Regions from separate parts of the Mycobacterium toneyamaense genome, predicted to be linked through region 2. Evidence: riboswitches for the same ligand, from Rfam matches in the RefSeq annotation. Region 2 holds a riboswitch; the other holds the start of a gene.

Region 1 (15,595 bases), 1.0 Mb from region 2:
GCTCTGCTCCAACTCGGTGCTGGTACCTGACGTGCTCACGCCGCCAGTATGCCCACCCTTGACAGCCATTGCAATAACGGCAACACTGTATCCATTATGAATCTTCGCGATATCGATGTTCACGCGGACTCGCGGTTTGCCACCGTCGACGGCATGCGCATCCATTACCGGCGGTCAGGCAAGGGCCCGACGGTGGTGCTGCTGCACGGCAGCGCGTCGTCGCTGTACGGGGTGGAGGCCGTAGCCCAACGGCTGTGCGGGTCCTTCGATGTGATTCGCCTGGATCTGCCTGGTTTCGGGGTGACGGGGCCGCGTCCCGACGGCGACTATCGCGTCACCACGTACGCCGGGACGCTTGCCCGCATCTTCGACGCCATCGGCGTCGAGCGATGCGCCGTGGTGGGTAACTCGTTGGGCGGCAACATCGCCTGGAACCTCGCGCTCGATCATCCCGAGAACCTGCAGCTGACCGGTTTGGTGTTGATCAATGCCACCGGCTATCCCGACAAGGAACTGCCGGCCGCGATGGCACTGGCGCGCAATCCCATTGCGGGCCAACTGTTGCGGCGGTTCATGCCGCGCCGTGCCGTCGAGCGCAGTCTGCGCCAGGCCGTCGGGCCGAACTCCGACGTCGTCGATGCCGCGATGGTGGAGCGCGCGCACCGGTTATGGAACCGGCCCGGTAACCGCTCGGCGTTCATCGATTTCCTGTGCACCGACCAGGCCGACCGCAGCGGCGAGATCCCTAACATCGACGTGCCGACCCTGGTGCTGCGCAGCGCCGGCATGGACGGCCAGCACTTCACGCGCGACATCGCCGGCAGCATCGAAAAAGTCCATCCCAATGGCGGGCACCTGCTCCCCGAAGAAGACCCCGCCTGGGTAGCCGATGCGATCGCCGAATTCCTGAAGTCCGTCTCAGCCTAGGAACACCGAATGAAGTACTTCGTCGCGGCAGGAGAAGACCGCAGACTCGATGCTGCCACGCGGCGCACCTTGCGGGGCAACTACATCCGATTGTCAGATGGCATAACGCATTACGAGCTGGCCGGGCCTGACGGCGGCGACGTCGTCGTACTGGCGGGCGGGCTGACGATCCCGCTGTTCTACTGGGACGATCTGGCTGCCGAGCTCCACGCCCGCGGACTGCGGACCCTGGCCTACAGCGGCTATGGCCGCGGCTACTCCGATCGCGTCGTCGCCCCTTACGACGAGGCGCTGTTCGTCCGCCAACTCCGTGAGCTCGTCGAGTACCTCGACCTGCCCGCCACGCGCCACATGGTGGGCACGTCGATGGGAGCGCTTATTGCCATGGCGTACGTGGGTCAGCACGCCGGCAGCATGGCCACGCTGACGCTGGTGGGTCCTGCCGGGCTGAGCCGTCAACCTCTTGCACAGAAGCTGTTGGTGGGCAACGACATCACGGCCGGCTTCATCGCCAAGCGATTCGGGCGGCGTGTCCTCGATCGGCATCTGGGACACAATGTGGCAGACCCCTACCGCGCCGCCGTGCTGGCGGCGATGGTCGGCGACGCCGCGCGGTACGAAGGATCCATCTACGCGCTTTTCGAGACGCTGCAACACTTTCCGCTATTCGACCGCGCCGAGCTCTACCGGCGCACGGGCACGCTTGATCTGCCCACCCAGCTGATCTGGGGCCGTGAGGACCACGTCACGCCGATCAGCAGCCTGGACCGGGTCCGCGAACTGCTTCGGCCCAGCCAATGCCACGTCATCGATGACTGCGGCCACATGGCTCCTTTCGAACGTCCCCTCGTCGTCGCCGACCAATTGGCGACCTTCTACAGATCGGCTTGACCCATGACCACAACAAGCAGCACCACCGACGTCTTGATCATCGGCGCGGGGCCGGCCGGCACCGCGCTCGCGATCGACCTCGCCCGCCGCGGCGTGGCGGTACGCCTCATCGACAAGGCACCACACGCCTTCGACGGTTCGCGTGCCAAAGGCGTCCAACCGCGCACCCTCGAGGTCCTCGAGGACTTGGGTGCCCTACCCGACGTCCTCAATCAGGGCACCCTGTACCCGCCGATGGGCATCCACCTCGGCCCCCTCACCATCCCGTACCGCGCGATGGCCAAAGGCAAGCGCAGTGCCGACGTCCCCTACCCCGACACCTGGCTGATCCCCCAGCACCGCACCGACCGCGCACTGCATGCCCGGTTCGAAACCCTGGGTGGCCGTGTCGAATTCGGAACCGAGTTGACGGAATTCACCGACCACGGCACGCATGTCACCGCGCGCGTCACGACCACCGATGGTGGCGAGGACATCACCGCGCGCTACCTCGTCGGCGCTGACGGCGGCGCCAGCCGGGTCCGCAAGATCGTCGGCGTCGAATTCAGCGGTTCCACCGACGAGGCCGACCGCATCCTCATCGTCGACGCCGCGGTCTCCGGTGGGCTGTCGCGCAAGTACTGGCACGTCTGGCCTGGCGTCAAGGGTCGCTTCGTGGGCGCCTGCCCGCTGCCGCACAGCGACACCTTCCAGTGGATGATCCGACTTGCGCCCGACGAGCATCCGCCGCAAGACCTGGCTCAGATCAACGCGCGCATCCAGGCGCATACCCGCAACAAGCAGCTCGCGCTGCGAGACATCCAGTGGCAGTCGGTTTTTCGGCCCAACATCCGGCTGGCCGAGAACTACCGACGCGGCCGCGTCCTGCTGGTCGGTGATGCCGCGCATGTGCACACCCCCGCCGGCGCCCAGGGCCTCAACACCGGGATCGGCGACGCCTACAACCTGGGCTGGAAACTCGGCCAGGTCCTGGCCGGAGCCGACGATCGGCTCCTCGACACCTATGAACAGGAACGCCGGCCCATTGCTGCCGGCGTGCTCGGGCTCTCCACGAAGAAGTACGAGGGGATCGCCAAGCTCGACCCATCGAGCCTGCGGCGCGGAAAGGACGAGAAACAACTCGCCCTGACCTACCGCGGCGGGCCGCTGGCGCCGCCGGCCGCCGACGACACCGCGACGCTGCGCGTCGGTGACCGCGCGCCGGACGCCGACCTCGTCACCGCGGACGGGCGCCGCGTGCGACTGTTCGACGCTTACCGCGGATCGCATTTCACCGCGCTGGCCTACGGTCGGCACGCCGCCGCCGCGCTGGCAGCACTCGAGTGGCCCACCGCGGGCGCGTCACTCGACCGCCTCGTCGTCGATGCAGGCCGCGGCGGCCCCGACGGCGTGTTCGGCGACCCGACCGGAGAATTCGCCAAGATCTACGGCTTGACGCGGGACACGCTGGTGCTCGTCCGCCCCGACGGTTACATCGGCCACATCGCCGTCCACGACCTCGCCGGAACAACGCGGGCCGCCGTGCAGGCCATGACTCCGCTGTCCTCCGTATCAGCGCCGTCGAAGCAGTTATGACGGTCGGCGCCGAGGCACGCACGTCGAGCAGTCGAAACCGAAGGGCCAGTGGCCCAGTGGCCACCGGGCTGCTGGCGTACGCGTTCGCCGTGATCATGGCCGGCACGACATTGCCCACCCCGATGTATGCGCTCTACGCCGACACCATGGGCTTCACCGTTCTCACCGGCACGGTGATCTACGCGGCCTACGCCGGTGGGGTGCTGGCGGCGCTGATGCTGTTCGGACGCTGGTCCGACGCCATCGGTCGACGACCGGTCCTGCTCGCCGGGGTCGCCCTCGCGGTCGCCAGCGCCGCGACGTTCCTGATGGCCGGTGATGTGACGACCCTGGTGGCCGCTCGGGTGCTGTCGGGACTGTCCGCCGGCATCTTCACCGGCACGGCCACCGCAGCGATCATCGAAGCCGCACCACCGAAATGGCGTACCAGGGCCGCCGCCATCGCAACCGTCGCCAACATCGGCGGCCTGGGTGCGGGTCCCTTCCTGGCCGGTGTTCTCGTCCAATACTGCCCGGCACCGCTGCAGCTGGCGTTCGCGCTGCACATCGTGCTGGCGGTGGCGGCGGGCCTTGCGGTCGTCGCGATTCCCGAAACATCAGCCAGGACTGGGCAACTCGGTATACAACGGCTGCAGCTTCCCGCGGAGGTACGCGGCACTTTCACCCTCGCCGCGATCGGGACGTTCGCGGGATTCGCCTGCATGGGGCTGTTCGCCGCGCTGGCGCCGTCATTCCTGTCCACCATGATCGGCATTCACAACCACGCCGCGGCCGGGCTGGTCGCCAGCTGCACCTTCCTCGCCTCGGCGATCGCCCAGGTGGCGGCCAACCAGACGCAGCCGCACCGCGCGATGGCCGTGGGTTGCGCGATGCTGGTGCTCGGCATGATCGCCTTGGCGGCGGCGCTGATCACCAGCTCACTGGCCGGGGTCGTCGCTGCCGCCGTCATTTCCGGTGCGGGACAAGGCATCAGCTTCAGCCGCGGCCTGGCCGCCATCACCGAGGCCACACCAATCGAGCGGCGCGCTGAAGTCAGCTCGACGCTGTTCGTGGTGGCCTACCTGGCCATCTCGCTGCCCGTCATCGGCGAAGGCCTGGCCGCACAGCACTGGGGGCTGCGCAGCGCCGGCATCGGTTTCGCCATCGGAGTCGGCGTGCTCGCGGCCACCTGCCTGATCGCGTTGCCGGCCCTGCGCCGCCGGCGCTGACAGTTATCCGCTTTTCGCCCGCGGCGCGTCCCACAACGACGCCGCCAGCGCGGCCACCGAGATCAGCGCCAGGAACTGCACCCACGGCGAATGCCCGACGTAGCCGTCCACCGACCGCCACGGGTACGCGCTGAGCGCCGCGCCCGCGCCGATGAGGCCGCTCGCCGAGGCGATGACGGTCCAGCCGTCCAGCCACCGCTCCCGCGACCTCAGCAGGAACCGGATGCCGATGGCCGCCGCGACGGTCGCCAGACCCGCGAATCCGGCCACCAGGACACCGAATCCGACGAGGGCTACGCCGACCACCGCGGGACGCGGCTGCCAGGTCGGCGTCGGCTCGTCGTCGACGCGGCGCCGCATCGGCAGCAGCGCCAAGAGCGCCAGCAGCGGAAGCAGCGCCAGCCCGCCGAACAACCCGATCCGGTACGGGGTGTTCAGCGCGAACGTCAGCGTGACGACGCCCGCGGTACCGGCCGGCAGCACCCAGCCCTGCTGCCAGCCATTGATCGTCACCGGCGTGAGGATGGCGCCGTTGGCGGTGTGGGCCGTCCAGCCGGGGTTTACGCTCTCGGGCACGACGAGCACCCGCTGCACCGGAGACGGCGTCACGTCCACCTCGCGGTGATCGGAGGTCCATTTCTTCAGCCGCGCGGGAGTCGCCCCGGCACTGTGGATGTGGGCGGCGAGCGGGCCGGTCAGACGGGCGCCGACGACGGTGAAGAACGGGCCGGGGCTGATCAGCAACTCCTGTTTACCGGCGGGCAGTTGCAGCGGCGCGGATTGGCACGGCTGGGCCGCGATGGGCTTGCCGTCGAGCAGCGCGCCGACCGTGGTGTGCACCGAGGTCTGCAGGAACTGGCCGGCGATCGCGACGATCGGCCCGCGGCCGCACGGCAGCGTGATGGCACGGCGGCGGTTGGCGGCGGCGTCGGCGGCGGCGATCGGTGCGCCGTGGTCGTCGAGGGCGGTGACCTCGGCCAGGCCGGGCGGCTTCACCTGGTCGAATCCCAGGGACGTGCGGTCGATCAGGTCGTGCCAGTCGAGGATCGACAGCTTGATGGTGTCGGTTTTCGCGGGGTTGAGCTTGATGGTCTGCGGTCCGTCGCCGATCCGTCGGACCTGCGGTCCGTTGCCCAGGTCGACGGCGACGACGGTCGGATGCGCCGGCAGCTCGGAGGCGCTGGGGACCAGTCGCAGGGCGCTGACGGTCGTCGGCGCCGGCAGGTGCACGGTCAGGTTGGCGCCGTTACGGAACTGGACGATGCCTTGCGGGGCCACCCACGCGGTGCGCGGGTCGCCGTCGGTGGCGGCGTAGGCCGATCCGGCGACGTCGATGACGTCCGAGTCGCCCGACGCGCGGGTGGTGCCCGGCTGGCCGACCAGGTCGGCCAGGTGCGGCCCCTGCCGGGCCTGCACCCAGATCGTGGGGACGACGGCCATCGGCGCCGGCACGGTGAGCGTGCGGCTCATGTTGACGGGCTCTTCGGGCGACTGCGCCATGGTGGCGGCGCACCGGACCCCGTTCGGGCCCTCGGCGCAACCGGGCCGGCCCAGCTGATCGTTGCCCAAATCCCATTGTGCGACAGCCGATCCCGCAGGCGGGCCGGGCACGTCGACGGTGTGCCGCAGGCTCACGGCGTGGGCGAAGCCGGAGGCGTCGTACTGCGTCACGGAGAAATCGGTGATGCCGAACTGCACGCCGGGGGAGCCGTCGTCGGTGCCGGTCGCGGTGAACCGCACCCACGACGTCTCGCCGTAGGGCAGCGCCGCGGTCAATGGCTTGCCGGGCTGGTCGAAGCGAATAGTGCTGGTGCCGTTGGCCGTTGCCACTTCGATGCGGCGTACCTGGGCGCCGACCGCGGTGGCGCTCGGCGTCAGGGTGATGGTCGCGTTGGTGACCGGGTGGTCGAAGTCGACCTGAAGCCATTGCCCCACAGCGGTTTGCAGCGAGCTGGACACCCAGCTGGTCGAGGTGTCGCCGTCGATCGCGGCGGCCGGCCCGGCCGCCGTTGCCACGTTGGGCAGTGCGGTGGAATCGGACGACGAACTCGACGTGGTGATCCGTCCGCCCGGCCACTGGCCGTAGGCGGTCGTGGCGCCTGGGCTGGGGTAGTCCATGACGCGGTTGAAGGTGCGGCGCGGGTCGTCGGGCGCCCGGACCGCCGACGAGTGGTCGTCGACGCGGCCGTAGTCGGTTTCGCGGGCCAGCGGGGTGTCGGTGACGGTGACCTCGGGCACCGGGAGTCCGGCGCGCTGCGCATCCTGCGTCAAGACCATGGGGCCCAAGGGGTTTCGGCCCATCAGGCGGCGGCGCTCGTCGATGCGCAGCAGTGATTCGGGGCCGCCGTCGATGCGGGGCATGGTGTCGGTGTCGGCGAGGTAGGGCTGTGTGGTGGCGGCACCCGTCACTTTGTAGATCTCGACGGCGGGGTAGCGCGGCCGCAGGCCACTGTCGGAGACGAAGCCGTCCAGCGTGCCGGGGCCGACCGGATCACCGAACTGGGCCACCCGCGTCAGGCCGGGGGAACCCTCGATGGCCCGGTGCACCAGCAGCGGCCGCGCCGAGCGCGAGTTGTCGGGGTCCAGGTCGTTGCGCACCACGATGAACGAAATGCCTTGGCGGGCCAGGGTGTCGGCCAATCCGGCGGACGGCCGGCCGGTCGCGAACAGGCGTTGCACGGAGTCCAGGGCGCGGATCGTTTCGGGCGGTGTCAGCGGAATCGAGTCGCGTACGCCCCATGCGCCGCGTTCCAGGACCTGCAGGGGTTCGTCGTGCGTGTTTCCCCAGACCTGGTTGGCGAAGGGCGCGCCCGGCGCGACGAGCACGCGGCCCGGCGTCTCGGCGTTGTGCGCGTCGAGCCAGTCCGCGGTCTGGTGCCAGTACTGCGGAATGGCGCGGTAGGCACCCGGTGCGGCGAGCCGACCCGTCCATGCCAGTGACGTGCCGGCGGCCAGCGCCGTCAGCAGCACTACGGCGACGGCCATCCGCTTGTCCCGCTCGAGGTGCGCGAACGCCTGGATCCATTCGCGACGCGGCGCGCTGCCGGGCAGTGGAATGCGGCCGAGCACGTGGGCCAAGCCCAGGGTCAACGGCAGCCGCAGCACGGGCTCGAGCTTGTGGACGTTGCGCAGCGGGGTGCCGGCAGCGTCCAGGAACATCTGCACCTGGTGCGCGATCGGCGAGCCCAGGCCACCGGAGTAGGCGACCGCGAGCAGCAGCAGACCGAACAGCAGCATCGAGATGAGGCGGCCCCGGGCCGGCATGCTGCGCATGGCCAGGCCCGCCATGCCGCCGGCGGCGACCAGCGTCGTGGCGAGCACCGCCACCGAACCGGTCACCAGCGACGAACCGGCCGTCGCGTTGGTCGCGACGAATGCCGTCCAGCCGTAGGTGCCGCGCAGCACCTCGGTGAGTGACAGCCACTGCGTCGTGACGCCCGACGACTCGATGAAGTCCAGGAACGGTGGGCTGATCCGGCCGAGCAGCAGCAGCGCGACCGCCCACCACAGGATCGCGAGCAGCGTGCAGCCGAACCACCACGCCGTGAAGCGCCACCAGCGGCGGTTGGGCCGGTGCGCGGCCCACCAGATGAGCGCGGCCAGGCAGCCGGTCAGCGTGGCGACGGCGTTGACGGCGCCCATCAGCGCAACGGCGACGGCCGAGCGCGCGGCCAGCTGCCGAACCCTCGGGTCACCACGCAGCGCCAGGATCACCGGCAGCAGCACCCACGGCGCCAGCATCATGGGCAGCGTCTCGGAGGAGATGGCGCCCAGCGTCGTCAGCGCCCGCGGGGACAGGGCGAACGCCACGGCGGCGAGCACGCGGGAGGACCGGCTGCCGATGCCCAGGGCCTCGGCGACCCGGATGACTCCCCAGAACCCGACGACCAGCAGCAACGCCCACCACAGCCGCTGCGTCACCCAGCCGGGCAGGCCGATGACGTCACCGGCGAGGAAGAACGTCCCGTGCGGGAACAGATAGCCGTAGGCCTGGTTCTGCGACTGGCCGAAGGGCAGGTCGCTGCTCCACAGATTCGCCGCCCGCGCCAGGAAACGCGCGGGGTTGGCGGTGAGATCGAGTTTGGTGTCGGGCGAGACCCGGCCCGGTGACTGGGCGAACGTCAGGACCAGTGCGACCGCGCTGACGACCCATAGGCAGCGCCGCGAGAGGGGCGCTACGGGATCAGCTGCGGTTGCCGTATTCGACCCGGTTGAGCACCGATGACGCTGGATCGCCCGATTGCAGCGTCGGCTTGGTGTCCTGCTCCAGCATCAGCGTGGTGCCGAAGACCGCTGCAGCGCCGAGCAACAGACCGACCACGATGCTGGCTCCGGCGGGCACGAGGAAGCGGTCCATGGCGCCCAAACTAGCATGACGACCTGCCTGGGCCCCGTTTCGGCGGCCGTCTCACGGGGTCCCGGGGGACCGCGACCGGAACCGTTAGGCTCGAAACCCATGTCCCTGACCCGAACCCTCGGCGCGCTGGCACTGGTGTCCGGATTGGTCGCCGGTTGCTCGTCGTCGTCCGACCGTCCGGCCGCGTCCAGTACGTCCAGCCAGGCCTCCAGCACCGCGTCCTCGAGCAAGCCGATGGACGCGCCCGCACCGACCGCCCCGCCGTGCGATCCGCACGCGCTGCTCAGCACGCTCACCCTGCGCCAGAAGCTGGCCCAGCTGCTCATGGTGGGTGTCAAGGACGCCGCCGATGCCCGCGCCGCGGTGACGCAGCAGCAGGTCGGCGGCATCTTCATCGGCAGCTGGACGGATTTGTCGATGCTGTCGGACGGCTCGATCCCGGCGCTGCAGGCCGCATCCGGGGCGCTGCCGCTGGCGGTCAGCATCGACGAGGAGGGCGGCCGGGTGTCCCGGCTGAAGAAGCTGATCGGCCCGCAGGAGTCGGCGCGCGTGCTGGCGGCGACCAAGACCCCGGCCGAGGTTCAGGCCATCGCCAAGGACCGCGGGCAGCAGATGAAGGACAAGTTCGGCATCACCGTCGACTTCGCGCCCGACGCCGACGTCACCGAAGAGGCCGACGACGAGGTCATCGGCGACCGCTCGTTCGGCGCGGACCCGCAGAAGGTGACCGAGTACGCCGGTGCGTACGCCGCGGGGCTGCGTGAGGCGGGGCTCGTCCCGGTGCTCAAGCACTTCCCGGGACACGGGCACGGCTCGGGCGACTCGCACACCGGCGGCGTCAAGACGCCGCCGCTGGAGGCGCTCAAAGACAACGACCTGGTGCCGTACCGGACGCTGACGACGCAGCAGCCCGTCGCTGTGATGGTCGGCCACCTGCAGGTGCCGGGACTGACGCAGGGCGACGACCCGGCCAGCCTGAGCAAGCCGGCCTACGACCTGCTGCGCAGCGGCGAGTACGGCGGCCCGCCGTTCGACGGCGTGGTGTTCACCGACGACCTGACCGGCATGGCCGCCATCACCCAGCACTTCGGCGTGGCCGACGCGGCGCTCAAGGCGCTGCAGGCCGGCGCGGACGTCGCGCTGTGGATCACCACCGACGGCATCCCGGACGTGCTCGACAAGCTGGAGGCGGCGGTGCAGGCCGGGCAGCTGGACCAGGCGCAGGTCGACAAGTCGGTGCTGCGGGTGGCGGGCATGAAGGGGCCGGGCGCGAAATGCGTGAAGTAGGCCGCTCGTTGCATACCCTGATCTGATGGCAGGTGGAACCAAGCGGCTGCCGCGGGCCGTCCGCGAACAGCAGATGCTCGACGCCGCCGTGCAGATGTTCTCGGTGAACGGCTATCACGAGACCTCGATGGACGCGATCGCCGCGCAGGCCGAGATCTCCAAGCCGATGCTGTACCTCTACTACGGCTCGAAGGAAGAGCTGTTCGCGGCGTGCCTGGACCGGGAGCTGACGCGCTTCGTCGACACCGTCCGCGCGGACATCAACTTCGCGCAGAGCCCGCGCGACCTGCTGCGCAACGCCGTGCTGTCGTTCATGACGTACATCGACCGAAATCGGGCGTCGTGGATCGTGCTCTACACGCAGGCCACCAGCTCGCAGGCGTTCGCCCACACCGTGCGTGAGGGTCGCGAGAAGATCATCGACCTGGTGGCGCGGCTGCTCAGCGCGGGTACCCGAAACCCGGAGCCGGACAGCGACTTCGAGATGATGGCCGTGGCCCTGGTGGGTGCGGGTGAGGCCATCGCGTCCCGCGTCAGTGCCGGCGACACCGACGTCAACGACGCCACCGAGCTGATGATCAACCTCTTCTGGCGCGGCCTGAAGGGCAAGCGCGCCGAGTCGTAGGTTTCTCGCGCTCCCGCGGCGCCGCGACGGTGCACACAGATCGCCCTCCCAGCGATTCTGGCGATCTGGTCGCACATTCGCGGACCGGCAGCCCGTCCCGGGGCTCTCTCCCTTGGTGCCTTTCGCTGGGAGCCGTCAACTTTCCCTGACGCGTCAAGGAAAGTTGACCACTCCAAATCGCATGTGCCACAGGAGAGGACGACACGCCGGCGGCACGGTTCGCGACGGCGCTGGTATGGTCCGATTCGAGCCAGTCGAACCCAACGCGGTTGGGTCAGGGAATCCGGTGCGAAACCGGAACTGACGCGCAGCGGTAAGGGGGACAGGCGGAGCAATGGCCACTGGCCCCACGTGGGCTGGGAAGGCGCTCCGGCCTGGATGATCCCGAGTCCGAAGACCTGCTGGCTCGGGTTCTCGCGGCCTGGCGGCGCGAGGTCCCGCCCACGCATGGACTCCGCGACCTGAGTCCCGGATCGGAAGGCGCCGCCGTGTCTCGACGTACCATTCTGCTTGTCTCGCTGGTTGTTTCGCTCGTCTGCTCGTGTAGCGGACCGCGGGCGACAGGAACCGTCAACGCTGGAACCGCCGGCTATCCCGTCACGCTGCAGAACTGCGGACGCACGGTGACGGTGAAATCGCCGCCGCAGCGCGCGGTTTCGATCAACCAGCCGGCCAGCGAGCTGCTCCTGGCGCTCGGGCTCGCCGACCGGATGGCCGGCACCGCGTCCTGGAGCGATGACGTCCGGCCCGACCTCGCCGCCGACAACGCCAAAGTGCCTGTGCTGAGCCGGGATTTCCCGTCGTTCGAGCGGGTACTGGCAGAGAAGCCCGACTTCGTCTATGCGACGTTCGACTGGTCGTTCACCGATCAGGGCGTCGCCCCACGGGAGCGGTTCGAGCGCCTCGGGGTGCCGACGTATCAGTCCTCCAGTGAGTGCGGCGGTCAGGACGCGCCGCAGGCGCGGGCGTTGACGCTCGACGACATGTATGCCGAAATCGCCGATGTCGCCCGGATTTTCGGGGTTTCAGAGCGCGGGGACAAGCTGGTGTCGACGTTGCGGGCGCGCATGGCGACCGCAACCATCGGTCTCAGGGCCGACGGTGTCTCCCTGATGTGGTGGTACGCCGGTACCAGAACTCCGTACATCGCGGGCTGCTGCGGAGCGCCCGGCATCATCACCACCGCGGTCGGGGCGCGCAACGCGTTCGCCGACAGCAGGCAGTTGTGGCCCGAGATTTCGTGGGAGGCCATCCTGCAGCGTGACCCCGACATGCTGGTCCTCGCCGACCTCACCCGGGGCAAGGACGGCGACAGCGTCGCCGACAAGATCAAGTTCCTCGAAACCGACCCGGCCGCAAGCAAGTTGAAGGCCGTGCGGGAGAAGCGGTGGATCATCTTGCCGGCCAGCGCGATGGATCCGTCGCTGCGCAACGTCGACGCCGTCGAGACCGTCGCGTCCGGGCTCCGCGCATTCGGACTGGGCGGGAAGTCCTGACGGCGGTGCGCACCGCCGGGATGGTGGCGCTCGGCCTGGTCGGGCTGGTGCTGTCGATCGTGGCGGCCATGGTCATCGGGCCGGCCGACCTCGGCGTGGGTGACGTGTATGCCGTCGTCGCGCAACATCTTTGGGGACGCGCCGCCGACATCCCGCCGATCGATGACGGCATCGTCTGGGAATTGCGACTGCCCCGCGCGTTGCTCGCCGCGATCTGCGGCGCGGGCCTGGCGATCTGCGGCGCGATCCTGCAGTCGCTGATGCGCAACCCGCTGGCCGACCCGTTCATGCTGGGCATCTCGTCCGGTGCGTCCACGGGAGCGGTGCTGGTCGTCGTCGCGGGGATCGGTGGCGCCCTGACGCTGTCGGGCGGGGCGTTCGTCGGTGCGGTGCTCGCGTTCGTGCTCGTGCTGGCCCTCGCCGCGGTGTCCGGCGGCGGGCCGGACCGGGTGGTGCTGGCCGGGGTCGCCGGCACTCAGCTCTTTTCGGCAACGACCGCCTTGGTCGTCTTCTCCTCCGCCGACGCGCAGCAGACCCGCGGGGTGCTGTTCTGGTTGCTCGGCTCGCTGGCCGGGGCGAGCTGGTCTCAGGTGGCACTGTGCGGTCTGGTGTGCGCGGCGTGCCTGGCCATCTGCTGGCTGCAGTCAGATGCCTTGGACGCGTTCGCGTTCGGCCATGATGCGGCCGCCGCGCTGGGTGTCTCGGTGCGGCGCGTGCGCGCCGTCTTGTTGGCGACGACGGCTCTCCTGACGGCCGTGCTGGTGAGCGCCGCCGGCGCAATCGGTTTCGTCGGGCTGGTGTTGCCGCACGCGGCCCGGATGATCGTCGGGCCGTCGCACCGCCGGCTGTTGCCTGTCACCGCGATCACCGGCGCCATCTTCATGGTCTGGGTCGACGCCGCCGCCCGCACCGTATTCGCGCCGCAGGAGTTGCCGGTCGGCGTGGTGACGGCGCTCGTCGGTGTGCCGATCTTCATGTGGATTCTGGCTCGGCGCCGGAGGTTTCGATGACGAGCGGGCTCGCCGCTGAATCCGTCAGCTGGTCGACGGGCGGTCGGCTCGTCATCGACGGGGTGTCGCTGGTCGTGGCCGACGGTGAGACGCTGGGGCTGCTCGGGCCCAACGGCGCCGGCAAGTCGTCGCTGTTGCGGTTGCTGGCCGGGCTACGGCATCCCGACACTGGTGCCGTGCTGCTCGACGGACGTCCGCTCGCCGGTCATCGTCGTCGCGCGGTGGCGCAACGGGTCGCGGTGGTCGAGCAGCAGGTCAGCACCGAGCTCGACCTGACCGTCGGCCAGATCGTGCGGCTGGGCCGAATTCCGCACCGCGGCATCTGGTCTGGTGACACCGAGGCCGACTGCCGCGCCGTCGAGCGCGCCCTGCACCAGACCGAGACGACAGCCCTGCGCGACCGGGATTGGCGCACGCTGTCCGGTGGTGAGCAGCAGCGGGTGCAGATCGCCCGGGCGCTGGCCCAGGAGCCCCGCGAGTTGCTGCTCGACGAGCCCACCAACCACCTTGATATCCGGCACCAGTTTGAGCTGATGGCGCTGATCCGCGCGCTGCCGGTGACGGCGGTGGTGACGCTGCACGACCTGACGCTGGCGGCGTTGTTCTGCGACCGGCTGGTCGTGCTCGACAAAGGGCGGGTTGTCGCGGCCGGGGCACCCGCCGAAGTCCTTACCGCTGAGCTGATTTCGTCGGTCTACGGTGTTGCGGCCCGGGTCACGGTCGACGACACCGGCCGCCCGGTGGTCCACCTCCTCCCGCCTGGGTCGCCGAGCCCGAGGTAGGTCGCGAGAATCCACTGAACCTACTCGATCAACGTCACGTTGATTGCGAGCTTTGAGCCCGGTCTCCCAACATGTTTCGGCTGGAGCCGTCAACTTTCCCGACGGGTCATGGAAAGTTGACGGCTCCAAATCACAAGTGCCGCAGGAGAGCCGAGACGCCCGGGCGCGCGACGAGAGCTACAGCTCGGTGACCGTCGCCGTCAGGTGCGGGTAACCCTTCGACAGGTTGCGCAGCGCCAGCTCCCAGCCGCCGTCGATGGGCTCGACGTACAGCCCCACCTTGGCCGGCAGCAGCACGGGCTTGCCGAACTTCACGGAGTATCGAACGGCATCGGGTAGCTGGCCTTCGATGTTGGCCAGAACCGCTGCAGCGCTGAACATCCCGTGCGCTATAGCGGTCGGGAAGCCGAACAGCTTGGCGCCGATCGAGCTGGTGTGGATCGGGTTGTGGTCGCCGCCGACATCGGCGTAGTGCCGAATCTGGCCCGGCGTGATGCTGATGACCGCATTGGGCGGCGGCAGCTTCGGCTGCTTGACCGGCTCGGGCTTCGGCCCGCCGGACAGGCTGGTCCGCTGCTGGTGCAGGAACGTCGTGACCTGGTTCCACACCAGGTCATTGCCGACCTTGATGTCGGTGATGATGTCGACCAGCAGGCCCTTGCGGTGCTCGCGCAGGTTCTCCGCGCGCACCGCGATGTCCAGTTCGTCGGTCACCTTGATGGGCCGGTGCTGGGTGATGTGGTTCTCGATGTGCACCGAACCCATTGCGGCGAACGGGAAATCGAACCCGGTGACCAGCGACATCATGGTCGGGAAGGTCAGTGCGAACGGGTACGTCAGCGGCACGGTGTCGCCGAACCGCAGCCCGGTCACCGCGGCGTACTCGGCGACATTCTTCGGGTCGATGGTCAGGCCCGACACCGTCACGGTGCGGGCCGGCAAGGTGGAACCCCGCGACACGAACGGCAGCGCACCCGCCACCGCCCGCGCCATGTTCAACAATCCGTTCGGTTGCGCCATGACTACTGCCTCCTGTTCTTCGCGCAAGCGCTCATCACGCGCCCAACAGGGCCTGGCCGCAGACCCGAATCGTGTTGCCGGTCACGGCATTCGAGGCGGGGCTGGCGAAGTAGGCGATCAGCTCGGCGACGTCGACCGGCAGGCCGCCCTGGAACAGCGAGTTGAGGCGGCGGCCCACCTCGCGGGTGGCCAGCGGGATGGCGTCGGTCATCTTGGTCTCGATGAAGCCCGGCGCGACGGCGTTGATGGTGACGCCCTTCTCGCCGAACACCGGGGCGAACGCGTCGGTCATGCCGATCATGCCGGCCTTGGTGGCGGCGTAGTTGGTCTGGCCGCGGTTACCGGCGATACCGGCCATCGACGACAGGCCCACGATGCGTCCGCCCTCGCCGATGGTGCCGTTCTCCACCAGCCCCC
Region 2 (15,595 bases):
TATCCGTCGTTGTCGGAAGCGCTGGGTGAGGAGATCACCCCGGAGACTTCGGTCGAGTACCTGTGGAAGGTGGCCGAACGGCTCGGCGCCGAGATTCCCAGGGACCGCGGATACGGCCACGGGAAATTGATCGAGGAACTGTGGGAGCACACCGTCGGTGATCACCTTTGGGCGCCGACCTTCGTCCGGGATTTCCCGGTGGAGACCACGCCGCTCACTCGGGCCCACCGCAGTATTCCGGGCGTTACAGAAAAATGGGATCTGTATGTCCGGAAGTTCGAGCTCGCCACCGGATATTCGGAGTTGATCGATCCGGTGATTCAACGCGAGCGTTTCGAGGCGCAGGCGCGTGCCGCCGCTGCCGGTGACGACGAGGCAATGCGACTTGATGAGGATTTCCTTATCGCATTGGAGTATGCGATGCCGCCGACGACCGGAACAGGAATGGGACTCGACCGCTTGCTCATGGCGTTGACGGGGTTGACGATTAGGGACACGGTTTTGTTCCCGATTGTGCGGCGCCAAGCCGACTGAAAACTGAGCTGACCCTGAGACTTGTTGAAGGAATTGAACTCCTATGCCAGCATTGTTATGGCAGAGTCGATTCTGCATTTTTCCGAGGCAGAAGGGTTAGTGTGGGCCGATGGCAAAGAAAGTGACTGTCACGCTCGTCGACGATTTCGACGGTGAAGGTGCGGCGGATGAGACGGTCGAATTTGCTCTCGACGGGGTGAACTACGAGATCGACCTCACCACCAAGAACGCCACCAAGCTCCGGAATGATTTGAAGAAATGGGTCGAGGCCGGCCGTCGTGTCGGTGGTCGCCGCCGCGGCCGCGCCAGCACCGGCGCGACAGGACGGGGCCGCGCGTCCATCGACCGTGAGCAGAGCGCCGCGATCCGGGAATGGGCGCGCCGCAACGGCCACAATGTCTCCAGCCGGGGCCGTATCCCGGCGGAGATCATCGACGCGTTCCACGCCGCCACCTGAGCCCGCGGGCAACAGAATTCAGGATTGCCCGCAGTTTCTCTGTTCGCTTTCGGCGTAGCCCGGTCGGCCCGATCCGGGAAACGTTTCGTCGCCGCAGCGCGTTGGCCTTTTCGCAGCGCTGAGTGGCCTTGCGAGCTAGGGGATACCGCAGGGCACGCATGGTCGCCGCCCATTAGAGTGGACGGTAGGCGCACAGCGTCGCGACACGCGAAGTGACGTGGCAGGAGCTGCGCTACGAGGGAGAGCAGGTAACACCGATGTTCGAGAGATTCACCGACCGGGCCCGCCGGGTCGTCGTCCTGGCTCAAGAAGAAGCCCGGATGCTCAACCACAACTACATCGGCACCGAGCACATCCTGCTTGGCCTCATCCATGAGGGCGAGGGCGTAGCTGCCAAGTCGCTGGAATCGCTCGGCATCTCGCTCGAGGGTGTGCGTAGCCAGGTCGAGGAGATCATCGGCCAGGGCCAGCAGGCGCCGTCGGGCCACATTCCGTTCACGCCGCGCGCCAAGAAGGTGCTCGAGCTGTCGCTGCGTGAGGCGCTGCAGCTCGGCCACAACTACATCGGCACCGAGCACATCCTGCTCGGCCTGATCCGCGAGGGCGAGGGCGTCGCCGCCCAGGTGCTCGTGAAGCTGGGTGCGGAGCTGACCCGCGTGCGTCAGCAGGTCATCCAGCTGCTGTCGGGCTACCAGGGCAAGGAGACCGCCGAGGCCGGTACCGGTGGCCGCGGTGGCGAGACGGGCAACCCGTCGACGTCGCTCGTGCTGGACCAGTTCGGTCGCAACCTGACCGCCGCCGCCGCCGAGGGCAAGCTCGATCCGGTCATCGGCCGTGAGAAGGAAATCGAGCGGGTCATGCAGGTGCTGAGCCGCCGCACCAAGAACAACCCGGTGCTGATCGGTGAGCCCGGTGTCGGTAAGACCGCCGTCGTCGAGGGCCTGGCGCAGGCCATCGTGCACGGCGAGGTCCCCGAGACCCTGAAGGACAAGCAGCTCTACACGCTGGACCTGGGTTCGCTGGTCGCCGGCAGCCGTTACCGCGGTGACTTCGAAGAGCGCCTGAAGAAGGTGCTCAAGGAGATCAACACCCGCGGCGACATCATCCTGTTCATCGACGAGCTGCACACGCTCGTGGGTGCGGGTGCCGCCGAGGGCGCCATCGACGCCGCCAGCATCCTGAAGCCGAAGCTGGCCCGTGGCGAGCTGCAGACCATCGGTGCGACGACGCTCGACGAGTACCGCAAGTACATCGAGAAGGACGCCGCCCTCGAGCGCCGGTTCCAGCCGGTGCAGGTGGGTGAGCCGACCGTCGAGCACACCATCGAGATCCTCAAGGGTCTGCGGGACCGCTACGAGGCGCACCACCGCGTCTCCATCACCGACGGTGCGCTGGTCGCGGCCGCGACGCTGGCCGACCGCTACATCAACGACCGGTTCCTGCCGGACAAGGCCATCGACCTGATCGACGAGGCCGGTGCCCGCATGCGCATCCGCCGGATGACCGCTCCGCCAGACCTGCGCGAGTTCGACGAGAAGATCGCCGATGCGCGCCGGGAGAAGGAATCGGCCATCGACGCGCAGGACTTCGAGAAGGCAGCCCGGCTGCGCGACTCGGAGAAGACGCTGGTCGCCCAGCGCGCCGAGCGCGAGAAGCAGTGGCGTTCGGGTGACCTCGACGTGGTCGCCGAGGTCGACGACGAGCAGATCGCCGAGGTCCTGGGCAACTGGACCGGCATCCCGGTCTTCAAGCTGACCGAGGCCGAGACCACCCGTCTGCTGCGCATGGAAGATGAGCTGCACAAGCGGATCATCGGCCAGGTCGACGCCGTCAAGGCGGTCTCGAAGGCCATCCGGCGTACCCGCGCCGGCCTGAAGGACCCGAAGCGTCCGTCGGGCTCGTTCATCTTCGCCGGCCCGTCCGGCGTCGGTAAGACCGAGCTGTCGAAGGCGCTGGCCGAGTTCCTGTTCGGCGACGACGACGCGCTCATCCAGATCGACATGGGTGAGTTCCACGACCGCTTCACCGCGTCGCGGCTGTTCGGTGCCCCTCCGGGCTACGTCGGCTACGAAGAGGGCGGCCAGCTCACCGAGAAGGTGCGCCGCAAGCCGTTCAGTGTGGTGCTGTTCGACGAGATCGAGAAGGCCCACCAGGAGATCTACAACAGCCTCCTGCAGGTTCTCGAGGACGGCCGCCTGACCGACGGTCAGGGTCGCACTGTCGACTTCAAGAACACCGTGCTGATCTTCACCTCGAACCTCGGTACGAGCGACATCAGCAAGGCGGTTGGCCTCGGCTTCACCCAGGGTGGCGGCGAGAACAACTACGAGCGGATGAAGCTCAAGGTGCACGACGAGCTGAAGAAGCACTTCCGCCCGGAGTTCCTGAACCGTATCGACGACATCATCGTGTTCCACCAGCTGACGCAGGACGAGATCATCCAGATGGTCGACCTGATGATCGGCCGGGTGTCCAAGCAGCTCAAGGCCAAGGACATGGAGATGGAGCTGACCGACAAGGCCAAGGCACTGCTGGCCAAGCGCGGCTTCGATCCGGTCCTGGGTGCCCGCCCGCTGCGTCGGACCATCCAGCGCGAGATCGAGGACCAGCTCTCCGAGAAGATTCTCTTCGAGGAGGTCGGCCCCGGTCAGCTGGTCACCGTGGACGTCGACAACTGGGACGGCGAGAGCAACAACACCGAGGATGCGGTGTTCACGTTCGCCGGCCGTCGCAAGGAATCGGCCGACCTGGCCGAGGCCGCTGCGACTGCCTCGGAGTAGTCAGCCAACGTGAAAAGCCCCCGATTCGTCGGGGGCTTTTCCGTTTGGTCAGCCGACGAGTTTCCCGTGCTCTTCGAACAGCGGGCGGTACTTCGCATCGCAGTTCTTGAGCGCCCAGTCGTTGAGCGCCTTCATGTTGTCGAGCATCGCGTCCATCTTGTTGGGATCGGCGAGGTCTTCGAGGTAGCGATGCGGTTCGGCGGGCGCCGCGGCGATGAGTTCGCCCTGCGTAACGGGCGCGTCCTTGAGCAGGTCGTCGACGATCTGGCTCTGGTTTGCCGCACCGCTGCCGAATGCCGAGTTCATGTCGCGCAGCTTGCGGGCGACCAGCTTCGCGTCGAGTGTGCAGAAGTCGCCGGCGCCGCTGTTGCCGGCCGCGGCGGTCGCTCCGGCCGTGCCCGCGCTCGAGTTCGAACTGTGGCCGGCGGTGCCACATCCGGCCACCGCGAGCGTGGCGGCGGTGGCGACTGTGCAGACCAATCTGGCCGTGGTGGCGAACAACATCGCAGTGCCTTTCCGTCGCTGTGCAGGGGGTCGAGATCGACGCTAAGCGCCCGGCGGTGCCACGGATATAAGGGAAGTCCCTACGGATCTGCGCGGACGGGAAACGGTTCGGTGTATCTTGATCCCGTTACGACGGTGCATGGAAGCCGGTGAGAATCCGGCACGGTTGCGCCACTGTGAGCCCTCTGCGGCGAGTCAGATCTTTCGCCGTCGTGCAGAACCGAACAATGTAGGGGCGCGTGACCCCGTAGGAGGTTTGACCATGACGAGTATTGCGGTTTCCAAGCCGGGCGTATCGACCAAGGCGCTTTCGGCCACTCGAGTGGCAGTGCTGCTGGGCGTGACGATCTTCCTGGCCATGCTGGCGTACTACCTCGTCGGCATCGACGAGGGCATGATGTCGATGTTCGGCAAGACCGTCGTGGTCCACGAGTGGGTGCACGACTCGCGGCACTTCCTCGGCTTCCCCTGCCACTGACGCAAGGGACTTTCATGGAAATCCGCGTCATCGGGCGCGGAGCCCTCGCCGGTCTGATCGCCGGCATTCTGGGGTTCCTGTTTGCCTGGATTTTTGCTGAACCCACCATCGACAAGGCCATCGACTACGAATCCGGCCGCATGAACGTGCTCTCGACCGTCCACACGGCCATGGGCCATCCGGTCGAGCCGGACGGGCCCGAGCTGTTCAGCCGGTCCATCCAGTCGGGTATCGGTGCGGCCACCGGCATCATCGCGTTCTCTGTGGCGATGGGTGCGCTGGTGGCTGTCGCGTATCTGGTACTGCACGGCCGGTTCCAGGTCCGGCCCAAGGTGCTGGGCTGGACCACCGCCGGTTTCGGCTTCCTGGGTGTGTACCTGTTGCCGTTCGTGAAATACCCGTCGAACCCGCCCGCTGTCGGCCATGAATTCACCATGGAGGCCCGCGGTTTCCTGTACCTGGGAATGGTGTGGGGGTCGCTGGCCCTGCTGGGCCTCGCGGTGTTCGCCGCGCGCAAGCTGTCTGCGAAGGTCGGCTGGGCGCGTGCCGTCGGAATCTCGGTGCTCGGCTTCTTCGTGCTGTACGGCGGTCTGCTGGCGGCGCTGCCGTCGCTGGGTGATCTGGCCGCCAATGTCGAGCACGCGGGCGAGTTCGGCTTCGCGCGCGCCGCCACCGAGACGCCGCAGCCGATCACCAACACCTTCGATACGCCGGTCACCGTCGACGGCAAGGTCTACGCCCCCGGGCAGTTGATCTACCCCGGATTCGACGCCGACCTGCTGTGGAAGTTCCGGTGGTACTCGCTGATCGACCAGGCGTTGATCTGGACGGTCATCGGGCTGGTGTTCGGCGGGCTCGTCGAGCGCTACCTCGGTGGCGCCAGGAAGGCCGCACCGGCACAGGACGTGGCAGCCGCGCTCTGACGATTGCGGTTGCCGCGCACTACAGTTCGAGGCATACCGACACAGAAAGGCGGCAGCATGCTGGTTGTCACGACGAATGACCTGCCCGGGTGGGAGATTCAGCGGGTCTGCGGTGAGGTGTTCGGCCTCACCGTCCGGTCCCGGAACGCCTTCGCGCAGATGGGCGCCGGGTTCAAGGCGATGTTCGGCGGCGAGCTGCAGGGCATGACCAAGAACCTCGCCGAGAGCCGCAACGAAGCCATGGGCCGGCTGCTCCAGGAATGTCACGCCCGCGGCGGCAATGCCATCATCGGGATGCGGTTCGACACCACCGAGATCGGTGACGTGTGGACCGAGATCTGCGCGTACGGCACTGCGGTACAAGCGGTTCCGGTCACCGACGCCGCCCGCTACACCGCACAGCAGTTGGGTTACGGCGGCGGTCCGGGCCCGGCACAGGGCCCGACAGGGTAATCTCCACGGCGCAGCTGGTTTGCCAATGACGCTTCGGTGTCTGCGGCGTCGAATGGCGGGGAACCGCCATGAGAGGGAACCCGGTGAGAATCCGGGACTGTCCCGCAGCGGTATGCAGGAACGACCGCCGTCATCCGCACTGGTCCGCATCGGACTGGGAAGCGACGGCCACTAGGTGCACCCGAAGGGTGCGTGCCTGCGAGTCCGAAGACCTGCCAGCTGTGCCGGATGCGCCGCGTCCGGCGGTGCATCGCCTCGTGGAATGGGCTGATCGCCGAGGGCGGTTTGTGCTGTCCTCGATGAATGTCCTTGGGCGGTGCGCACTTCCGTCGCATTTGAAGGACGTCAGTTGTCAACACCATTCACCGCAACCATTCTCGGCGCGCCCCGCATCGGTCCGAACCGTGAACTCAAGCGGGCCGTCGAACGCTATTGGGCGGGCCGGATCGACCGGGCCGCGCTCGAGGAAATCGCCGCGGGCCTGCGCCGCGAGACCATCGCCGCGTTGTCGGCCGCCGGACTGGATTCCATTCCGGTCAATACGTTTTCCTACTACGACCAGATGCTCGACACCGCGGTACTGCTCGGCGCCCTGCCGAGTCGCGCGGGCGGCATTGCCGATGATCTCGATCGCTATTTCGCGGCGGCTCGCGGGACGGCGGACATCGCACCGCTCGAGATGACGAAGTGGTTCGACACCAATTACCACTACCTGGTCCCGGAGATCGGCCCCGACACCACGTTCACACTGCATCCGGACAAGGTGCTGGCAGAGCTCAAAGAGGCTCAGGCGCAGGGTATTCCGGCCCGGCCGGTGATCGTCGGGCCGATCACGTTCCTGGCGCTGAGCAAGGCCGTCGACGGCGCCGAGGTGCCCATCGGGCGCCTCGGCGAGCTGCTGCCGCTGTATGCCGAACTGCTGGGCCGACTCGCCGCAGCCGGTGCCGAGTGGGTGCAGATCGACGAACCCGTCTTGGTCACCGACATCCTGGACGGCACTGCCAACGCCGCCGAATTGGCCGAGTATGCCTACGCCACGCTCGCGGCAGCCGCCGAACGTCCGGCGATCCTGGTCGCGACCTACTTCGGCGAGCTGGGGAGTGTGCTGCCGGCGCTGGCGCGCACGCAGATCGACGGCGTCGCAGTCGATTTCGTCGCCGGCGGTGACCAGCCGACGGCCGGAATTCCCGGTCTCGCGGACAAGCTGTTGGTGGCCGGCGTCGTCGACGGCCGCAACGTCTGGCGCACAGACCTGGAGGCCGCACTGGTCCGGCTGGAGTCAGTGCAGGAGTCGGCACGTTCGGTGGCTGTGTCCACGTCGTGCTCGACGCTGCACGTCCCGTACTCGCTCGAGCGCGAGGACGGTCTCGACGACGCGCTCCGCGGCTGGCTGGCGTTCGGTGCCGAGAAAGTCGACGAGGTCGCGACGCTGGCGACGGCGCTGCGCACTGGCCGGGGCTCGGTGGCCGCGCAGCTCGAGGCATCGAACCGGGCGGTCGCGTCACGCAGGCACGACCCGCGACTGCACAACGCCGCCGTCCGAGCCCGGCTCGGCACGGTCCTGTCCGGTGGCATCAGCCGCGGGCCGGCCGCCGAACGGCGTAAGGCACAAGACGCCCGCCTGCATCTGCCGGCACTGCCGACCACGACGATCGGTTCGTTCCCGCAGACCGTCGAGATCCGCAAGGCCCGGGCGGCGTTCGTCGCCGGCGAGATCGACGAGGCCGATTACATCGGCCGGATGAAATCCGAAGTCGAGACGGTGATCCGGTTGCAGGAGGAACTCGGCCTCGATGTGCTGGTGCACGGCGAGCCCGAGCGCAACGACATGGTGCAGTACTTCGCCGAGCATCTCGACGGCTTCTTGACCACCAAGAACGGCTGGGTGCAGTCGTACGGCAGCCGCTGCGTGCGCCCGCCGGTCCTCTTCGGCGACGTCACCAGGCGGCAGCCGATGACGGTCGAGTGGGCGACCTACGCGCAGACGTTGACCGACAAGCCCGTCAAGGGCATGCTCACCGGCCCGGTGACGATCCTGGCCTGGTCGTTCGTTCGCGACGATCAGCCGCTGGCGGACTCGGCCAACCAGGTGGCGCTGGCCATCCGGGACGAGACCGTCGATCTGCAGTCCGCCGGCATCGCGATCATCCAGGTCGACGAGCCGGCGTTGCGAGAGCTGCTGCCGCTGCGCAATGCCGACAAGGCGGCCTACCTGCAGTGGGCGGTCGACGCGTTCCGGCTCTCGACGTCGGGCGTCAGCGACGCCACGCAGATTCACACGCACCTGTGCTATTCGGAGTTCGGTGAGGTGATCGGCGCCATTGCCGATCTCGATGCCGACGTGACGTCGATCGAGGCGGCACGCTCACACATGGAGGTCCTCGACGACCTCAACGGCATCGGGTTCTCGAACAGCGTCGGCCCCGGTGTGTACGACATTCACTCGCCCCGGGTTCCCACCACCGGCGAGATGGCGACATCGCTGCGCCGTGCGCTGGATGCCGTTCCGGCAGAACGGCTCTGGGTGAACCCGGACTGCGGGCTGAAGACCCGCAAGACCGACGAGGTGACCGAGTCGCTGCGGCGCATGGTGCAGGCGGCACTGTTGGTTCGCGCCGGATAGCTCGCCGATGACTGCGCTCCGGAACCTGAGCCAGGTTCCGGAGCGCAGTTCTTTTCGGGGTCACGCGGCAGTGCGTCACCTGAAATAAAACCGGCTGCCCGAGCCTTGACCTTGCTGGGCCAGCGCCCGGAAACCGATTGGAGACGAATCGATGTCGCGAGTAGTGCAGTTCGCCGAATACGGCACACCTGAGGTTTTGCGAGTGGTCGATGTCGAGCCGCCGGCTCCCGGACCCACCCAGGTGCGAATCGCGGTACGTGCCGCGGGCGTCAATCCGATCGACTGGAAGATCCTCGGCGGATACATGCGCGAACTGATGCCGCTCGAGCTGCCCGCCGGTGTGGGGTCCGACGTGGCCGGCGTCGTCGACGCCGTTGGGTCCGAGGTGACCGAGTGGGCGGTTGGCGACGAGGTTCTGGGCCGGTCGACGACAGGTTCGTTCGCGGATCTTGCGCTGGCGGAAGCTGCCGAGCTCGTCCGTAAGCCTGAGGGCGTCGGCTGGGAAGTGGCGGGCTCGCTGGCAGGCGCGGGCGGCACTGCGTACACGGTGCTGGGGAAGCTCGGCGTCAAGGCGGGCGACACCCTGCTCATCCATGCGGCCGCGGGCGGCGTAGGTACTTTTGCCGTCCAGCTCGCAAAGGCTCAGGGTGTCAATGTCATTGGCACGGCGGGTGAATCCAACCACGAATACCTGCGTTCGCTCGGCGCGACGCCGGTCACCTACGGCGATGGTCTGCTCGAGAGGGTGCGGGCCGCCGCACCCGACGGAGTCGACGCCGTTCTCGACGCCTCCGGTCGCGGCGAGATTCCGTTGTCGATCGAGCTCACCGGCGATCCGGCCCGGGTGCTCACGCTGGTCGCCTTCGACCAGGCCGACACCGGCATCGAGGTGCACGCCGGTGGGTCCGGAAGCGAACTGGGCGCCGCCCTTCGCGAACTCGCGACGCTTGTCGCGCAGGAACGTCTTGCCGTCTCGATCAGCGAGACGTACCCGCTGACCGAAGCCGGTGCCGCGCTCTCGGCGAGCACGACGGGCCATGTGCACGGCAAGCTCGTCGTCGTGCCGTGAACACTACGACGGTCAGCTGACCACCACCAGCAGGTCATTGCCTTCGACACTGGCCGTGGGCGCCACCGCGAGCCGCGTGACGGTACCGGCTCTCGGCGACGTGATGGCTGCCTCCATCTTCATCGCCTCGATGGTGGCGACCGTTTGGCCGGCGCTCACCCGCTCGCCAACGGTCACCCGGATCGTCACGACGCCGGCGAACGGCGCCGCAACGTGGTCCGGGTTGCCGCGGTCCGCTTTCTCCACCGCGCGGACTGCGCTGTCGATCGACCTGTCCCGCACCAGGATCGGGCGTAGCTGACCGTTCAACAGGCACAGCACCGTCCGCATGCCGCGGTCATCGGGCTCGGAGATGGCCTCGAGACCGATGAGCAGCTCGACGCCCTTCTCCAACTCGACGCGGTGCTCTTCGCCGCGGCGCAGCCCGTAGAAGAACTGGTTGGCGCTCAGGCGGGAGGTGTCGCCGAATTGTTCTCGATGCGTGCGGAATTCGCGGGTCGGACCGGGGAAGAGCAGCCGATTCAGGGCCGCTCGGCGGGTAAGACCGGGTTCCGCCAGTTCGGCGTAGTCCTCGACGGTGAGGGTTGCCGTCGGCCTGGTGTCGGACCTTCCGCGAAGGGCCTTGCTGCGCAAGGGTTCCGGCCAGCCGCCGGGCGGGTCGCCGAGCTCGCCGCGGAGGAAGCCGATCACCGAATCCGGGATGTCGCAGCGGTGCGGGTCGGCGGCGAACTCCCCGGCGCTCATCCCGGCGCCGACGAGCGCCAGCGCAAGATCACCTACCACCTTGCTCGACGGCGTCACCTTCACCAGCCTGCCGAGAGCGTGATCTGCTCCGGCATAGGCGTTTTCGATGTCCTCGAACCGGCCGCCCAGCCCGAGGGCGGCGGCCTGGGTACGCAGATTGCTGAGCTGCCCGCCCGGGATCTCGTGGGTGTACACGCGGCCGGTCGGTGCGGGCAGGCCCGCCTCGAACGGCGCGTAGACGCGGCGCAACGCCTCCCAATACGGTTCCAGCTCACAGACGTTTGCCAACGACAGACCGGTGTCGTGCGCGGTGTGCGCGGCTGCCGCAACGATCGACGACAGCGCAGGCTGGCTGGTGGTGCCGGCCAGCGGTGCCGCCGCCCCGTCGACTGCAGAGGCACCGGCCTGCCAGGCCGCGACGTACGTGGCCAGCTGTCCACCTGGGGTGTCGTGGGTGTGGACGTGTACAGGCAGGTCGAAACGGGATCGCAACGCCGACACGAGTTTTGCCGCCGCGGGTGGTCGCAGCAGACCGGCCATGTCCTTGATTGCCAGCACGTGGGCACCGGCATCGACGATCTGCTCGGCCAGCTTCAGCCAGTAGTCGAGCGTGTACAGCGTCTCCGCGGGGTCGGAGAGGTTGCCGGTGTAGGACATCGCGACTTCGGCCACCGCGGAACCGGTTTCGCGCACTGCATCGATCGCCGGCCGCATCGACTCCACGTTGTTCAGCGCGTCGAAGATGCGGAAGATGTCGATGCCGGTGGCGGTGGCCTCCTGTACGAACGCCGACGTGACCGATGTCGGATAGGGTGTGTAACCCACGGTGTTCCGGCCGCGCAACAGCATCTGGAGGCAGATGTTGGGCATCGCCTCCCGCAGCGCGGCCAGCCGCTCCCACGGGTCCTCTTTCAGGAACCGAAGCGCCACGTCGTAGGTCGCGCCGCCCCAGCACTCGACCGACAGCAGCTGCGGCGTCATGCGCGCCACGTACGGGGCCACCTTGACCAGGCCCGAGGTACGCACTCGAGTTGCGAGTAGCGACTGATGGGCGTCGCGGAACGTGGTGTCGGTGACCCACAGCCGCGGCGACTCCAGCAGGGCGGCCGCAAAGCGCTCTGGGCCGAGCTCGGTCAGCAGCTGCTTGCTGCCCGCCGGTGCCGGACCGTCGAGATCGATCTTCGGCAGCTTGTCACGTGGATACACAGCCGATGGACGACCGCCATGCGGTTGGTTCACCGTGACATCCGCGAGGTAGTTGAGGATGCGCGTGCCGCGGTCCCCTGGAGTGTGGGCCGTCAGCAGTTGCGCACGCTCGTCGATGAACGATGTCGACACCTTGCTTGCGGCGAAGTCCGGATCATCGAGAACCGCTTGCAGGAAGGGGATGTTCGTCGACACCCCGCGGATGCGGAACTCCGCGAGGGCGCGTCGGGCCCTCCTGACCGCCGTCGCGAAGTCGTGGCCGCGGCAGGTGAGTTTGACCAGCATCGAGTCGAAGTGGGCGCTGATCTCCGCACCGACGTTGGTGCCGCCGTCCAACCGGACGCCGGCACCGCCGGGAGAACGGTAGGCGGTGATCCGGCCGGTGTCGGGACGGAAACCGTTGGCGGGATCTTCGGTGGTGATGCGGCACTGCATGGCGGCGCCACGGATTCTGACACGATCCTGGCTCAGCCCGAGCTCGGCCAACGACCGGCCGGCCGCGATCCGCAACTGGGCGGTGACCAGGTCGACGTCGGTGATCTCCTCGGTCACCGTGTGCTCGACCTGAATGCGCGGATTGCACTCGATGAACACATGGTGCCCGCGCTCGTCGAGCAGGAACTCGACGGTTCCGGCGCAGAAGTAACCGATCTGGCGCGCGAATGTCACCGCATCAGAACAGATCCGGTTCCGCAGTTCGTCGGTGAGGTTCGGGGCGGGGGCCAGCTCGACCACCTTCTGGTGCCGGCGTTGCACACTGCAGTCCCGTTCGAAGAGATGGATCACCTCGCCGGTTCCGTCGGCCAGTATCTGCACCTCGATGTGGCGGGGGTTGAGGACCGCCTGCTCGAGGTAGACGTTCGGGTCACCGAAAGCAGACTCCGCTTCGCGCGACGCCGCCGCGATGGCCTCGGCCAGCGCGGCCGGCTCGGTCACCCGCCGCATGCCACGTCCGCCACCACCCGAGACGGCCTTGACGAACAGGGGAAACTCCATACCGGCTGCGGCCGTGAGCAATTCGCTGACTGACGCAGACGGAGCCGACGATGCGAGCGCCGGTAGGCCGGCGGTTCGGGCCGCGGCGATGGCGCTGGCCTTGTTACCGGTCAACTCCAGGACGCCGGCACTCGGGCCGACGAACGTGATGCCGGCCGCGGCGCACGCTGCCGCGAGTTGGGGGTTCTCCGAGAGGAATCCGTATCCCGGGTACACCGCGTCGGCGCCGGACAGCTGGGCCACCCGGATGATGTCGGGCACCGACAGATAAGCCCGAACGGGATGGCCAGGCTCGCCGATCTGGTAGGACTCGTCGGCCTTCAATCGGTGTGGGGAGTTCCGGTCCTCGTGGGCGTATACCGCCACCGTCGCGATACCCAGCTCATAGGCCGCCCGGAAGGCCCGGATCGCGATCTCACCCCGGTTGGCGACGAGGACTTTGGTGATGGCGCGCTCAGGCAATGGAACGTTGTGGTTGGCCCGAGTATTCACTCAGGGGACGGATCAGTGCGTTCGACGCCGCTTGTTCCATGATGTGTGCGGTCCAGCCCACGATGCGGGCCATCACGAAAAGCGGTGTGAAGACCGGGATGTCGAAACCCATGAGGTAGTAGGCCGGCCCGGTGGGGAAGTCGAGGTTCGGCTTGATCCTGGTGGCGGTGAACATCTCGCGCTCCAGCACGGTGTAGATGTCCAGCCACCGCTGGCCGCCGCGGGCTGCCACCACCCGGTCGAGCGCAGCCTTCATCGTCGGCACCCGAGAGTCACCGTTCTTGTAGACGCGGTGTCCGAAGCCCATCACCTTCTCTTTGCGAGACAACTTGCCGTGCAACCACTTCGGGGCGTTCGCGGCCGAGCCGATCTCCAGCATGTCGTGCATGACGGCCTCGTTGGCGCCGCCGTGCAGCGAGCCTTTGAGGGCGCCGATGGCGGCGGTCACCGCGCTGTAGATGTCCGACTGCGTGGAGGTCACCACCCGGGCGGCGAACGTGGACGCGTTGAAGCTGTGCTCGGCATACAGCACCATGGACTGGGAGAACGCGACGACGATCGCCGGTTCGGGGACCGATCCGAAGCACATGTTCAGGAAGTTCTCGGCGTATCCCAGCTGACTGTGCGGTTGGATGGGCGAAAGTCCTTGCCGTCGGCGGATATCGGCGGCGACGATCGTCGGCAGGACGGCGAACATGCGCAGTGACTTGGCGTAGTTGGCGGGAGTCGTGCTGTCGTCCTCTTCCGGATCCTCGGCGCCGAGGTAGCTGATCGCGGTGCGGACCACGTCCATCGGGTGGCAGCTCTCGGGCAGCTTGGCCAGCAGCGAGTACATCGACCGGTCGATCCGCCGGGACGCCCGCTCGCGCTGGCAGAACATCGCGAGTTCGTGTTCGGTCGGCAGCTCGCCGTGCCACAGCAGGTAGGCCACCTGCTCGAACGTGCAGTGCGTCGCCAGATCCTGTACCGGATAGCCCCGGTAGGTCAGGCTGTTGGTCTCGGGCACGACTTTGGAGATGGCGGTGGTGTCGACGACGACACCGGCCAGACCCTTGTGGATGTGGGGCGGTTGAGTGGTCATGATTTCACGTCCTGGAGGGTGAAATTGAAGATGTCGGAATCGAATTGGTTGTATTCGGCATAGCGCAGCAACTCGTACAGCCGGCTGCGGTGTTGCATCTGGCCGAGCAGGCCGGCCTGGGTTCCGGCGGTGTGGATTTCGCGCAGGCCCATCTCGACCGCGTGCATCGCCAGACGCAGCGTGGTGACCGGGTAGATCACCAGGTTGTAGCCGATGTCTGACAACCGCTGGGCCGTCACGAGTTCCGACTTGCCGAACTCGGTCATGTTGGCCAGCAGGGGAGTGTCGACCGCTGCCCGGAACTGCTCGAATTCCCTTGGGGTGGACAGTGCTTCGGTGAAGATCAGGTCGGCGCCGGCATCGGCGTAGGCCTTGGCCCGGTCGATGGCCGCGGCGATGCCCTCGATTCCGGCGGCATCAGTGCGCGCACAGATGACGAAGTTGGGGTCCCGGCGAGCGGCGACCGCGGCACGCAGTCGCTTGATCATCTCGGTGGCCGGCACGACTGCCTTACCGTCGAGGTGGCCACAGCGCTTGGGGTTCACCTGGTCCTCCAGATGGCAGCCGGCCAGCCCGGCATCCTCCAGGATCGTGATGGTGCGTGCGGCGCTCATCGGCTCGCCGAAGCCGGTGTCGGCGTCCACCAGGGTGGGCAGGTCGGTGGCCGCGGCGATCTGGGCGCTGCGGGCGGCCACCTCGGTCAAGGTGGTCAGCCCGATATCGGGCAGGCCCAGGTCGGCCGACAGCACCGCGCCCGAGACGTAGACCCCCTCGAAGCCGATCTCTGACACCAGCTTCGCCACCAGTGGCGAGAATGCGCCCGGATAGCGTTGCAGCCGGCCGGAATTCAGTGCCGTCCGCAACGCCACCCGCTTGTCGGCGGCCGAGACCCGCGAGCCGAGCAGGCCGGCGCTCATCGGAAAATCCCCGACGGGATCGTGGGCGCCTTGTCCAGCACGACCTGGTCGACGCGCACGTTGAGGGCGCCGAGGCTGCCCGGCTTCATGGCCGCAAGGCCGTCGACCACGGCCAGGAACCGGTCCTGCTCGGCAGGGGCGACGACGCCTTCGGCGAGCGTGGTGAACTTGTCGCGGTACTGCTCACGCCCGAACGGACGCGCGCCGAGCGGGTGCGCGTCGGCCACGGCCAGCTCGTCGACGATCACCTCGCCGCTCTTGAGCGTCACCACGGCCCGGGCGCCGAACGCCTTCTCCGCCGGGTCATTCGAGTGGTAGCGGCGGGTCCACTCCGGGTC

Evidence for each region. A riboswitch is a leader RNA that binds a small molecule or an ion and turns the genes downstream of it on or off. The one in region 2 is predicted to bind cobalamin.
Region 1: another riboswitch for cobalamin. It lies ahead of ACZ5IQ_RS01170 (ABC transporter substrate-binding protein); the one in region 2 lies ahead of ACZ5IQ_RS26115 (CbtB domain-containing protein).

Annotation. Positions count from the first base shown of each region.
Region 1 covers NZ_AP040333.1:244,698-260,292, forward strand. Annotated here, with positions in the region: gene ACZ5IQ_RS01125 (TetR/AcrR family transcriptional regulator) at 1-39, opposite strand, end outside; gene ACZ5IQ_RS01130 (alpha/beta fold hydrolase) at 49-927, shown strand; gene ACZ5IQ_RS01135 (alpha/beta fold hydrolase) at 937-1,818, shown strand; gene ACZ5IQ_RS01140 (FAD-dependent monooxygenase) at 1,822-3,393, shown strand; gene ACZ5IQ_RS01145 (MFS transporter) at 3,450-4,601, shown strand; gene ACZ5IQ_RS01150 (alpha-(1->3)-arabinofuranosyltransferase) at 4,605-8,834, opposite strand; gene ACZ5IQ_RS01155 (DUF2613 domain-containing protein) at 8,785-8,958, opposite strand; gene ACZ5IQ_RS01160 (glycoside hydrolase family 3 N-terminal domain-containing protein) at 9,058-10,245, shown strand; gene ACZ5IQ_RS01165 (TetR/AcrR family transcriptional regulator) at 10,271-10,870, shown strand; cobalamin riboswitch at 11,105-11,290, shown strand; gene ACZ5IQ_RS01170 (ABC transporter substrate-binding protein) at 11,359-12,366, shown strand; gene ACZ5IQ_RS01175 (FecCD family ABC transporter permease) at 12,387-13,376, shown strand; gene ACZ5IQ_RS01180 (ABC transporter ATP-binding protein) at 13,373-14,158, shown strand; gene ACZ5IQ_RS01185 (MaoC/PaaZ C-terminal domain-containing protein) at 14,336-15,178, opposite strand; gene ACZ5IQ_RS01190 (3-oxoacyl-ACP reductase) at 15,213-15,595, opposite strand, start outside.
Region 2 covers NZ_AP040333.1:5,375,235-5,390,829, reverse strand. Annotated here, with positions in the region: gene lysS (lysine--tRNA ligase) at 1-534, shown strand, start outside; gene lsr2 (histone-like nucleoid-structuring protein Lsr2) at 644-991, shown strand; gene clpC1 (ATP-dependent Clp protease ATP-binding subunit) at 1,249-3,771, shown strand; gene ACZ5IQ_RS26120 (hypothetical protein) at 3,820-4,275, opposite strand; adenosylcobalamin (AdoCbl) riboswitch at 4,405-4,489, shown strand; gene ACZ5IQ_RS26115 (CbtB domain-containing protein) at 4,538-4,753, shown strand; gene ACZ5IQ_RS26110 (CbtA family protein) at 4,768-5,676, shown strand; gene ACZ5IQ_RS26105 (YbjQ family protein) at 5,734-6,129, shown strand; cobalamin riboswitch at 6,156-6,363, shown strand; gene metE (5-methyltetrahydropteroyltriglutamate--homocysteine S-methyltransferase) at 6,479-8,752, shown strand; gene ACZ5IQ_RS26095 (NADP-dependent oxidoreductase) at 8,904-9,821, shown strand; gene ACZ5IQ_RS26090 (pyruvate carboxylase) at 9,834-13,214, opposite strand; gene ACZ5IQ_RS26085 (bifunctional 2-methylcitrate synthase/citrate synthase) at 13,222-14,340, opposite strand; gene prpB (methylisocitrate lyase) at 14,337-15,257, opposite strand; gene prpD (2-methylcitrate dehydratase PrpD) at 15,254-15,595, opposite strand, start outside.